DNA from 3 places in the Lysinibacillus sp. NPDC093216 genome. Region 2 is predicted to be linked to each of the others. Evidence: riboswitches for the same ligand, from Rfam matches in the RefSeq annotation. Region 2 holds a riboswitch; each other region holds the start of a gene.
The links. Region 2 has a riboswitch for lysine ahead of ACQKOG_RS26925 (amino acid permease). Riboswitches for the same ligand answer to the same signal wherever they lie in the genome.
Positions count from the first base shown of each region.

Region 1: it holds a riboswitch for lysine, as region 2 does, so the genes downstream of both, ACQKOG_RS13440 (transporter substrate-binding domain-containing protein) here and ACQKOG_RS26925 (amino acid permease) in region 2, are expected to answer to the same signal.
Region 3: it holds a riboswitch for lysine, as region 2 does, so the genes downstream of both, ACQKOG_RS07375 (aspartate kinase) here and ACQKOG_RS26925 (amino acid permease) in region 2, are expected to answer to the same signal.

Region 1 covers NZ_JBNNVB010000010.1:108,874-112,085, forward strand. The annotation lists gene odhB (2-oxoglutarate dehydrogenase complex dihydrolipoyllysine-residue succinyltransferase) at 1-598, shown strand, start outside; gene ACQKOG_RS13435 (hypothetical protein) at 748-909, shown strand; lysine riboswitch at 1,524-1,710, shown strand; gene ACQKOG_RS13440 (transporter substrate-binding domain-containing protein) at 1,826-2,692, shown strand; gene ACQKOG_RS13445 (amino acid ABC transporter permease) at 2,864-3,212, shown strand, end outside.
Region 2 covers NZ_JBNNVB010000055.1:2,628-5,839, forward strand. The annotation lists gene ACQKOG_RS26915 (nitric oxide synthase oxygenase) at 1-252, shown strand, start outside; gene ACQKOG_RS26920 (CynX/NimT family MFS transporter) at 345-1,553, opposite strand; lysine riboswitch at 1,729-1,905, shown strand; gene ACQKOG_RS26925 (amino acid permease) at 1,993-3,212, shown strand, end outside.
Region 3 covers NZ_JBNNVB010000004.1:245,608-248,819, forward strand. The annotation lists gene ACQKOG_RS07370 (methyl-accepting chemotaxis protein) at 1-38, opposite strand, end outside; gene ACQKOG_RS07375 (aspartate kinase) at 466-1,704, opposite strand; lysine riboswitch at 1,923-2,101, opposite strand; gene ACQKOG_RS07380 (hypothetical protein) at 2,238-2,432, opposite strand; gene uvrC (excinuclease ABC subunit UvrC) at 2,443-3,212, opposite strand, start outside.

The sequences.
Region 1 (3,212 bases), on a different contig from region 2:
AGTAGATATGACAAACGTTATGGCTTTACGCTCTCGTAAAAAAGACCAATTCTTCGAGTCAACTGGCTCTAAACTTGGTTTCATGTCATTCTTCACAAAAGCTGTAGTTGCAGCGCTTAAAAAATACCCATATGTGAACGCACAAATCAATGGTGATGAAATTCACTTAAACAACTTCTTTGATATCGGTGTAGCTGTATCAACAGAAGAAGGTTTAGTAGTACCGGTTGTACGTGACGCTGACCGCAAAAACTTTGCTGAAATTGAAGATTCAATTGCAGACCTAGCTAAAAAAGCACGCGACAAAAAATTAGGTTTATCTGATCTTCAAGGTGGCTCATTCACAATTACAAATGGTGGTGTATTCGGTTCATTAATGTCTACACCTATCATGAATGGTACACAAGCTGGTATTCTTGGTATGCATACTATCAAAAAACGTCCAGTTGAAGTGAATGGTGAAGTAGAAATTCGCCCAATGATGTACTTAGCTCTTTCTTATGACCACCGTATTATCGATGGTAAAGATTCTGTAGGCTTCCTTAAAACTGTTAAAGAACTACTTGAAAACCCAGAAGATTTATTATTAAATTCTTAATTCCTGAGTTTATTAAAACCTTGCAAACATTGTTTTGCAGGGTTTTTTTCTTTTTATGGAGCAACTCTTAAGAAAGCGACGGAAAGAGAACGAAGCGATGGATAGAAGAGCTAAAGTGACGGAAAAAGTATTCGTAGCGACGGATAGAAGTGCAGAATCGACGGAAAGATGAGCCAGAGCGACGGAAAGAAAACCAAGCGACTGAAAGAAGAGCCAAAATGACAGATAAAGTATTCATAGCGACGGATAGAAGAGCTGAATCGACGGATAGAAAAGCCAAAGCGACGGAAAGAGAACGAAGCGATGGATAGAAGAGCTAAAGTGACGGAAAAAGTATTCATAGCGACGGATAGAAGAACCAAGGTGACGGAAAGAAAAGCCAGAGCGACGGAAAGAAAACGAAGCGATGGATAGAAGAGCTAAAGTGACGGATAAAGCATTCATAGCGACGGAAAGAAAAGCTGAATCGACGGAAAGAAAAGCCAGAGCGACGGTAAGAAAACGAATCGATGGATAGAAGAGCTAAAGTGACGGATAAAGTACTCGTAGCGACGGATAGAAAAGCTGAATCGACGGAAAGAAAACGAATCGACGGATAGAAGAGCTAAAGTGACGGAAAAAGTATTCGTAGCGATACGGATTTTCTAAAGAATCGGCTTTTCATTTACATTATTATAACTGCATCCAAGTATATAAATTGGGTAAAGTTCGTATAAAGAAGCATAGGCGACTTTACGGATTCTTTCGGCAAAGCGGCAGTCTTAATCATTTTCAACTTTGCAAAAGTGTATATAAGGCATAAAAAGGATAAAAAACCCTAATATTGTAATTAGTCAGAAAAGTAATAAAATTATCTTGACGAACACATTAGCTTTATAGTAGTATCTTAATATCAATTAAATATACAAACCTCACATTTATCCTATTGTGAGGTAGAGGCGCGGTATTTATTAGTTCATTGTTGAGTATAAGCAAGCGAAGACGCAATGGAGAAGGAACTATCGCCGAAGTATAAAAGGAGCTCGTACTTTTATGCTGGGTCTGCAGTGAATAAGTGCAGGACTGTCCTAGTAAATTATTTTCCAGATTTACTAGGTTGTGCTATCTCGGAATGATGGAATTATAGTGAGGATTTGGGCAACTGTTAAAAAAGTAAGACCTAAGTTCAGTACTTAGGTCTTTTTTGGTACAGTTGTCTTATTTTTTTATAGAAAAGGGGAATGTTACATGAAAAGAAAATCGTTGGTATTAATGTTGACCGTCATGACTGCAATTTTGCTAGCAGCTTGTGGTGCTGGTGACAAAAAGGATACGACGTCATCTAGTAATGACGGTAACAAGACGAGTACGGAAGAAGGCGGCGGCCAATTCCGTATTGGGATGGAAGCAGGTTATGCTCCGTTTAACTGGACACAGCAGGGTGATTCAAATGGCGCAGTAAAAATTGCGGATAATGCAGAATATGCAGGTGGTTATGATGTACAAATGGCGAAAAAGATCGCTGAGGGCTTAGGAAAAGAATTGGTTATCGTAAAATTGGAATGGGATGGCTTAGTACCAGCACTACAATCCAATAAAATCGATGCAATCATTGCTGGTATGTCACCTACAAAAGAGCGTAAGCAAACAGTTGACTTCACTGAAAACTACTATACATCTGATTTTGTTATGGTCATTAAAAAAGGCAGCAAATATGAAAAAGCAACTTCTATCCAAGATTTCTCTGGTGCTAAAATCACATCACAATTAAATACATCTAACTACAATGTCATCGATCAAATCAAAGATGTAAAAAAACAAACTGCAATGGATAACTTCCCAGCAATGCGCGTTGCATTAGAAGCTGGAAAAATTGACGGCTATGTAGCTGAACGTCCAGAAGGTATTTCCGCTGCTGCTGCAAATGATAAGTTCGCGTATGTGAAGTTTGAAAAAGGCTTCGATACAGATATTTCAAATACATCCATTGCAGTTGGTTTACGTAAAGGCGATGCAAATCTTGAAAAAATCAATGAAATCTTAAAAGGTATTTCTGAAGATGATCGCCAAAAAATTATGGAAGAAGCCATTCACCAACAACCAGCAGCACAATAACATGATGGCACGGGCTATCTGCTAGTCCGTGCCATCTCATTACAATTTATAATCTTTCTAAATAATAATAATGTCTGAGCTAAAAGTTTCATAAAATAAAAGAAACAAAGGCTCCAGCCAAAACAGGATACTGTAACGAACAAGCAACACGACGTTGTTAGGAGGAACATCATGAGTTTTGATTGGATTATTTCTATTGTTGAGAACAACTGGCAAATGTTTTTACGAGGTGCGTATTATACATTACTTATTTCTATTAGTAGTACAATTATTGGTGCACTTATCGGATTTTTCATCGGAATTATGCATACCATTAAGGTTCGTAAAAAAGGTGTAAAGTTCTATAGCTTAAAGCTCATTAATTTTATACTAACATGCTATGTCGAATTTTTCCGTGGTACACCAATGATTGTACAAGCAATGGTTGTATTTTTCGGATTAGATATTGCATTTGGCATTGATATGCACTTTATTACGGCAGGTATTTTAGTTGTTTCATTAAACACAGGTGCTTATATGG
Region 2 (3,212 bases):
GCATTAGTTGAGCTGAATATTGCCGTTCTGCATTCCTTTAAAGAAGACGGTGTCAGCATAGTAGATCATCATACAGCTGCACAGCAATTTAAATTGTTTGAGGAAACAGAAGCAGCAGCGGATCGAAAGGTTACTGGCAATTGGACGTGGTTGATTCCACCTCTCTCACCAGCTACGACTCATATTTTCCATAAACCTTATGTTAATGTTTACAATACACCAAATTACTTTTATCAGAAACCACCTTATTAGTAGAGAAAGGCAGCACACTTTAAGATTGTGCAAATACAAAGCGACCCATGATCAATTATGCCGAGGCATAATTTAATCATGAGCCGCCCTTTTTAATTCACATATTCATTTTTAGAAGCCCTAAATGAACATATAAAGAGAATAAATGTTACGACAACAAATAACCAGCCGGTGATATTCCAACCACCGAATAAATCATGTAAATAACCAAATAAGATTGGACCGATTGCGGCTAATAAATATCCTAGTGATTGCGCAAATCCTGATAAATCAGCTGCCTCAAAAGCTGTACGGGTACGTAGTGTAAAGAACATCATCGCTAATGCGAATGAAGCGCCTCCGGCTAAGCCTAGTAGCACCATCCACAGTACAGCGAGGGTCGTCCATTCCATGACTACTCCGATAAAGCCAACTAAGTAAAATACTGTAAACATTAATACGAGAGGACGTTGAGATGTCATTTTACTAGCGATAATAGGAACAGCTAAAGCCATTGGAACTTGTGAAAATTGCATGATGGAAAACATCCAGCCTGCGCGATCTGCAGCTAATCCTTGTGATATATATATTTCAGGAATCCAAGCGGCGGTTGTGTAGAATAATAATGACTGAAATCCCATAGCCCCTGCTACTGCCCAAGTAACAGGTGATTTCCATAATGGTGTACGTTCTTTCGTAGTCTTATTAGTCGGTTCAGGCTTATTAAATTTCAACTGTGGAATCCAAATTACAATAGTTAACACCACAAGAACAAGTGAAATGGCCAGTGCACCTTGCCAACCAAGTGATGAATTGGCAACAGGATAGCTAATGCCAGCACCGAGTCCAGCCGTCAAATTCATCGACATTGTGAAAAATGCCATAAGTAAACCTACGTGAAAGGGAAATTTCAATTTAAGTAATCCTGGAATTAGTACATTACCAAATGAAATGGCTATACCAATTAGCATCGTACCAAATACGAGTAAACTAGTTGTGCCAAGGGAGCGTAGTACAATCCCTCCCCCTAAAAGAATAGTTGATAAAAATAATGTTAATTCTAGTCCAAATTTACGTGCGACAATTGGAGCGAATGGTGAAATGATTGCAAATGCTAGCAATGGGATCGTTGTTAGAAAGCCTGCTAGTATATTGGATATGCCGAGGTCTTCACGGATAAAGGAAATGATAGGTCCAACAACTGTTAGCGGCATCCGTAATGTCGAGGCAATACAAATTATTCCGATAACGAGCAATAAGGTTGTACCTTTCCAGTTAATTTTCCTGCTAGGATAAGTATCGGTATGTTCATGAGTAGTCAGATAAATCCCCCCTTGTTAGAACAAACTTGATTGAATCACTATACCACTTTATCACAATAATAAAAATAGTGGAAAATTCACAAAATATAGAATATTAATCGAGTTATTGAAATGCCATAGGTCGTATGTTAAACTAATACCCATCATAAATTTAATATTTAATGCCTCATGTTTGTAGTGAGGTAGAGGTCGCGGTATTTAAGAGTATGTTAATGGAAATGACAAGCATTAGAGAAATTAGCTGAAAGGAAATACTGCCGAAGTGTGAGGGGACTTGAAAACCTCATGCTGGGGCTGTCTCCGAAAGGAACAGAACTGTCACGTTTGAACAACGTGTTGAGCTATCATTTTGAAGGAACAGAGGATTTACTTAGCCATCACAGCAACGTTCATGTGATGGCATTTTTTTCGCCTCTTAAAAAAGGAAGGAAGCTATATCGTGAGTGAAATAAAAGTCAATCAGCTCGGTCATAAAGCACCGAAGCTGAAAAAAGAATTAAAAAGCCGTCATATTACAATGATTTCATTAGGCGGTACAATCGGTACTGGATTGTTTTTAGCTAGTGGAGGTGCCATTGCGCAAGCAGGCCCTGGCGGTGCACTACTCGCCTATGCATTAATCGGTATCATGGTGTATTTTTTAATGACGAGCTTAGGGGAAATGGCAGCTTATATGCCATCATCGGGCTCATTTAGTACGTATGCTACAAAATTTGTAGACCCAGCTCTAGGCTTTGCGCTTGGCTGGAACTACTGGTACAACTGGGCAATTACAATTGCGGCAGAAATTTCTGCTGTCTCATTAATTATGAAATATTGGTTCCCAGATAGCTCATCAGCACTTTGGACTGTTTTATTTATTGCTGTCGTTTTAACGTTTAATCTATTATCTGTAAAAAGCTATGGTGAAAGTGAATATTGGTTTGCCATGATAAAGGTTGTAACTGTCATCATTTTTATTATTATCAGTTTCCTAATGATTTTTGGTATTTTAGGAGGAAACGCTCCGGTAGGCTTTACGAATTTCTTTATCAGTGATGGACCATTCCACGGTGGATTTCTTGCTACATTTGGTATTTTCTTAGCTGCTGGATTCTCGTTCCAAGGGACAGAGCTACTTGGAATAACAGCAGGTGAAACAGATGATCCTGGTAAAAATATTCCGAAAGCTGTTAAGTCTGTTTTCTGGAGAATTCTTTTATTCTATATTTTAGCGATCGGTGCAATTGGGCTGCTGATTCCATTTACAGACTCACGTTTGCTATCTGAAGATATCGCTGTTTCACCATTTACACTGGTGTTCGACCGTTTAGGAATTGCCTTTGCTGCTTCATTGATGAATGCTATCATTTTAACGGCAATGCTGTCAGCAGGGAATTCAGGGCTGTACGCATCTTCTCGTATGCTTTGGCAATTGGCAGTAGATGGACATGCACCGAAATTTTTCGCTAAACTAAGCCGTCGAGGTATTCCGATTTACGCATTACTGGCGACTTTAGCTGTAGGCTCCCTAGCATTTTTAGCTTCATTCTTTGGTGATGGTGTAGTCTATATGTGGCTTCTAAATGCCTCTGGGATGTCTGGCTTCATTGCTTGGCTAGGAATTGCATTTAGCCATTACCGTTTCCGTCGAGCATTCGAGGTACAGGGCTTAGATCC
Region 3 (3,212 bases), on a different contig from region 2:
TCATCCATTGACTTTTGAAATAAACCAAATAACCCCATACAAACTTCCACCTTCCCTTTGGTAAAACATGTCATATTTTATTATATAACAATAGAATTAGATAAAGTATTAAATTGATGTGAACAAAAAAGGATGTGCCTTTTACTGACACATCCTCTTCAACATTATATGAAAAGCGCTTGTTCTAAAATCAATTATGCCCTTCTTTCCGTCGCTTTGGCTGTTCTATCCACGATTTTGGTGGCTCTATCCATGAATTTGAGTGCTCTATCCACGACTTTGGTGGTTCTATCTACGACTTTGGGTGCTCTATCCACGATTTTGGTGGCTCTATCCACGAATTTGACTTTGGGTGCTCTATCCATCTTTGACTCTTTTAAATTGCGTCCGAAGGCATTAGGCCAACAAATGTTTTTTGCGCGAAAGCGTAGCGTCAGCGGCACGAAGTTGATCACTCAGTTGTCGCTACACTTTCTGTACAAAAGACATTTCCTGAAATAAATTAAATTCATCATGTAATGCATTTGCTGCACGAATCATTTCGTCCTGAGGTACAACGACAGACACTTTTATTTCAGAAGTACTTACCATTTTTACAGGGATATCTTCACGGCGTAGACGATCAAACATTCGGGCAGCCACCCCTGGATTAGATGCCATACCAGATCCAATAATGGAAACTTTCGCTAAACCAATTTCAAAATCAGCAAAACTAAATCCTAGTGATACTTTACTATCTTCTAGTACACGTAATGCTTCAGCGAACTCCTCTTTTAAAATGGTAAATGATACAGTCGGCTTTAAGCCATCAATTATTGCTTGTACGATTATATCGACGTTTATACGATTTTCCGCAAGTATTGTGAACATATCTGCTAACGAAGCATTAGAATAAGCATCATAACCAATCGTTAAGCGAATAACGTCTGACTCATAGGCAACACCTCGTACAATTAAATTTTTTTCCATTTCAACTTCCTCCTTCAATAAAGTACCTACTGTATCTATTTCGCTCGACCTAATGATAACCGGGATTTGAAACTTCTTTGCTAACTCTACAGCTCGCGGGTGTAAAATTTGTGACCCTAAGTTTGATAGCTCTAGCATCTCATCATAGGAAATTTCTTTTAGCTTTTGTGCCCCAGCAACATGACTTGGATCAGCTGTATAGACTCCATCCACATTCGTGTAAATATCTACCCGCTTCGCCTTCAATTTTGCTGCAATGGCTATAGCCGTCGTTTCCGCCCCACCTTTACCTAACGTCGTAATATTCCGTAAATTATCGATACCCTGTTCCCCAGCAACGACTACGATTTTCCCCTGTACAAAATGCTCTTCTATTCGTCTAGCATCCATCCCATCAATACGGGCATTGCTATACATAGCATCAGTTTCAATGCCTGCCTGCCAGCCCGTTAATGACACAGCATCATATCCTTCCTCCTGTAAAGCAATTGCCACTAATGTACTAGTAAGTTGTGAGCTTGTTGAAAGTAATGCGTCTAGTTCACGCTTAGATGCATTGTCTGATAAATCACGAACCATCTTTGTTAATTCTTTAGATATACTCCTCATAGCTGTAGTGACAACGACAACATCAAAACCTCTTTCCTTTTCTGCAATCGCCTTTTGCGCAACATTTTGAATGTGCTCTGTTGATGCTAATGCAGCACCACCAAATTTCATCACAACTCTCGCCATCTTTATCATTCTCCTTCGTATTCAATCATTTTACTGATTATAAAGTAGCTATGCTTTTGCAGCTTTTCACAAAATAACACCACAAAAGCAAATAGCACCCCTTCACCTCTTAGGTAAAAGTAACAGACTTGAAAAAATGTTGTTTCGGAAAACTAAAAAGGCAGCTCCTCACATAACGTGAAAGCTGCCTATAACATGTACAATAAAGTAACTTGCGCATGTGTGATAGCTCTCCGAAACGTTTAGAATCGACAGTCTTACATCTCTTAAATGTAAAACCAGCACAGCATCGGAAACAACGATGCTCCACTTCGGCAAGTTCCCCTTTCATACATTTTCACTGGACTTGTTCGTCCTCGCATGTACTACTCTTGAACCTTGCACCTCTATCATCACTAAATAGTGATCGTATTTAATTGAACCTTAGTGAAGAAATTTCCAATTCAATAAGTAGAAACTACTAAAAAAACTAAGGCGCCGTATATAACATCGCTTTATTGAAGAGCAATGTTATATACAACCTTAGCATACGTCTAATCCTTTGACAATGTGTCTTGTCGAAAATCAATTTCGCCTTGGCGTAATTGCCGCTGACGCTTCGCTTTCGCGCAGAAGACATTTGCCGCTGACGCTTCGCTTTCGCACAGATAAACAATGCGTCCGAAGGCTTTATTTTCATTCAGTAGGTGTTTGTACACCCACTGAAAAGGAATTCCATCTGCATTCATCTCACTACCTTTAGAGGTGAGAGTCTTCTGCTGAATGAAAATAAGCATGAATATTGCTAGCAAGATTAGCAGGCATCCCTGCTTCTTGTAATGCCTGCATACTTGCCTCACGAATTTTTTTGACAGAACCAAAATGCTTGAGTAATTGTTGTTTTCGCTTTGGACCAATTCCCTCTATATTATCGAGGACAGATTGTATAGCGTGTTTCTCATGCTGCTGTCGTAAGAAGGTTATAGCAAAGCGGTGTACTTCATCCTGAATTCGTTGTAATAAGTAGAATCCATCACTTGTACGTTTTAACGCAATAACTTCTGGTGGATCACCAAATAGAAGCTGTGAAGTATTATGCTTTTCATCTTTTGCTAATCCGGCAATTGGAATGACAAGGCCGAGCTCATCCTCTAATACTTCACGCGCGACTTCCATTTGTCCCTTCCCACCATCTATTAGTACTAAATCCGGTAAAGGTAGACCATCTTTTAATACACGTGTGTATCGACGACGTATTACTTCCTGCATTGCCCCGTAATCATCGTGCTTGGCGGCGGTACGTGTTTTGTATTTTCGATACTCCTTCTTCGCAGGTTTTCCATCGATAAATACAACCATTGCAGATACAGCATCTGTCCCATGCATATGACTATTATCGAAGGCTTCAATCCGTAACGGCGTAGAAATGCCCATCGCTTCACCGAGCGCCTCACATGCTCCTATTGTGCGCTCTTCCTGACGTTCAATAAGCTGGAACTTCGCTGCTACAGCAATTTCAGCATTTTTCG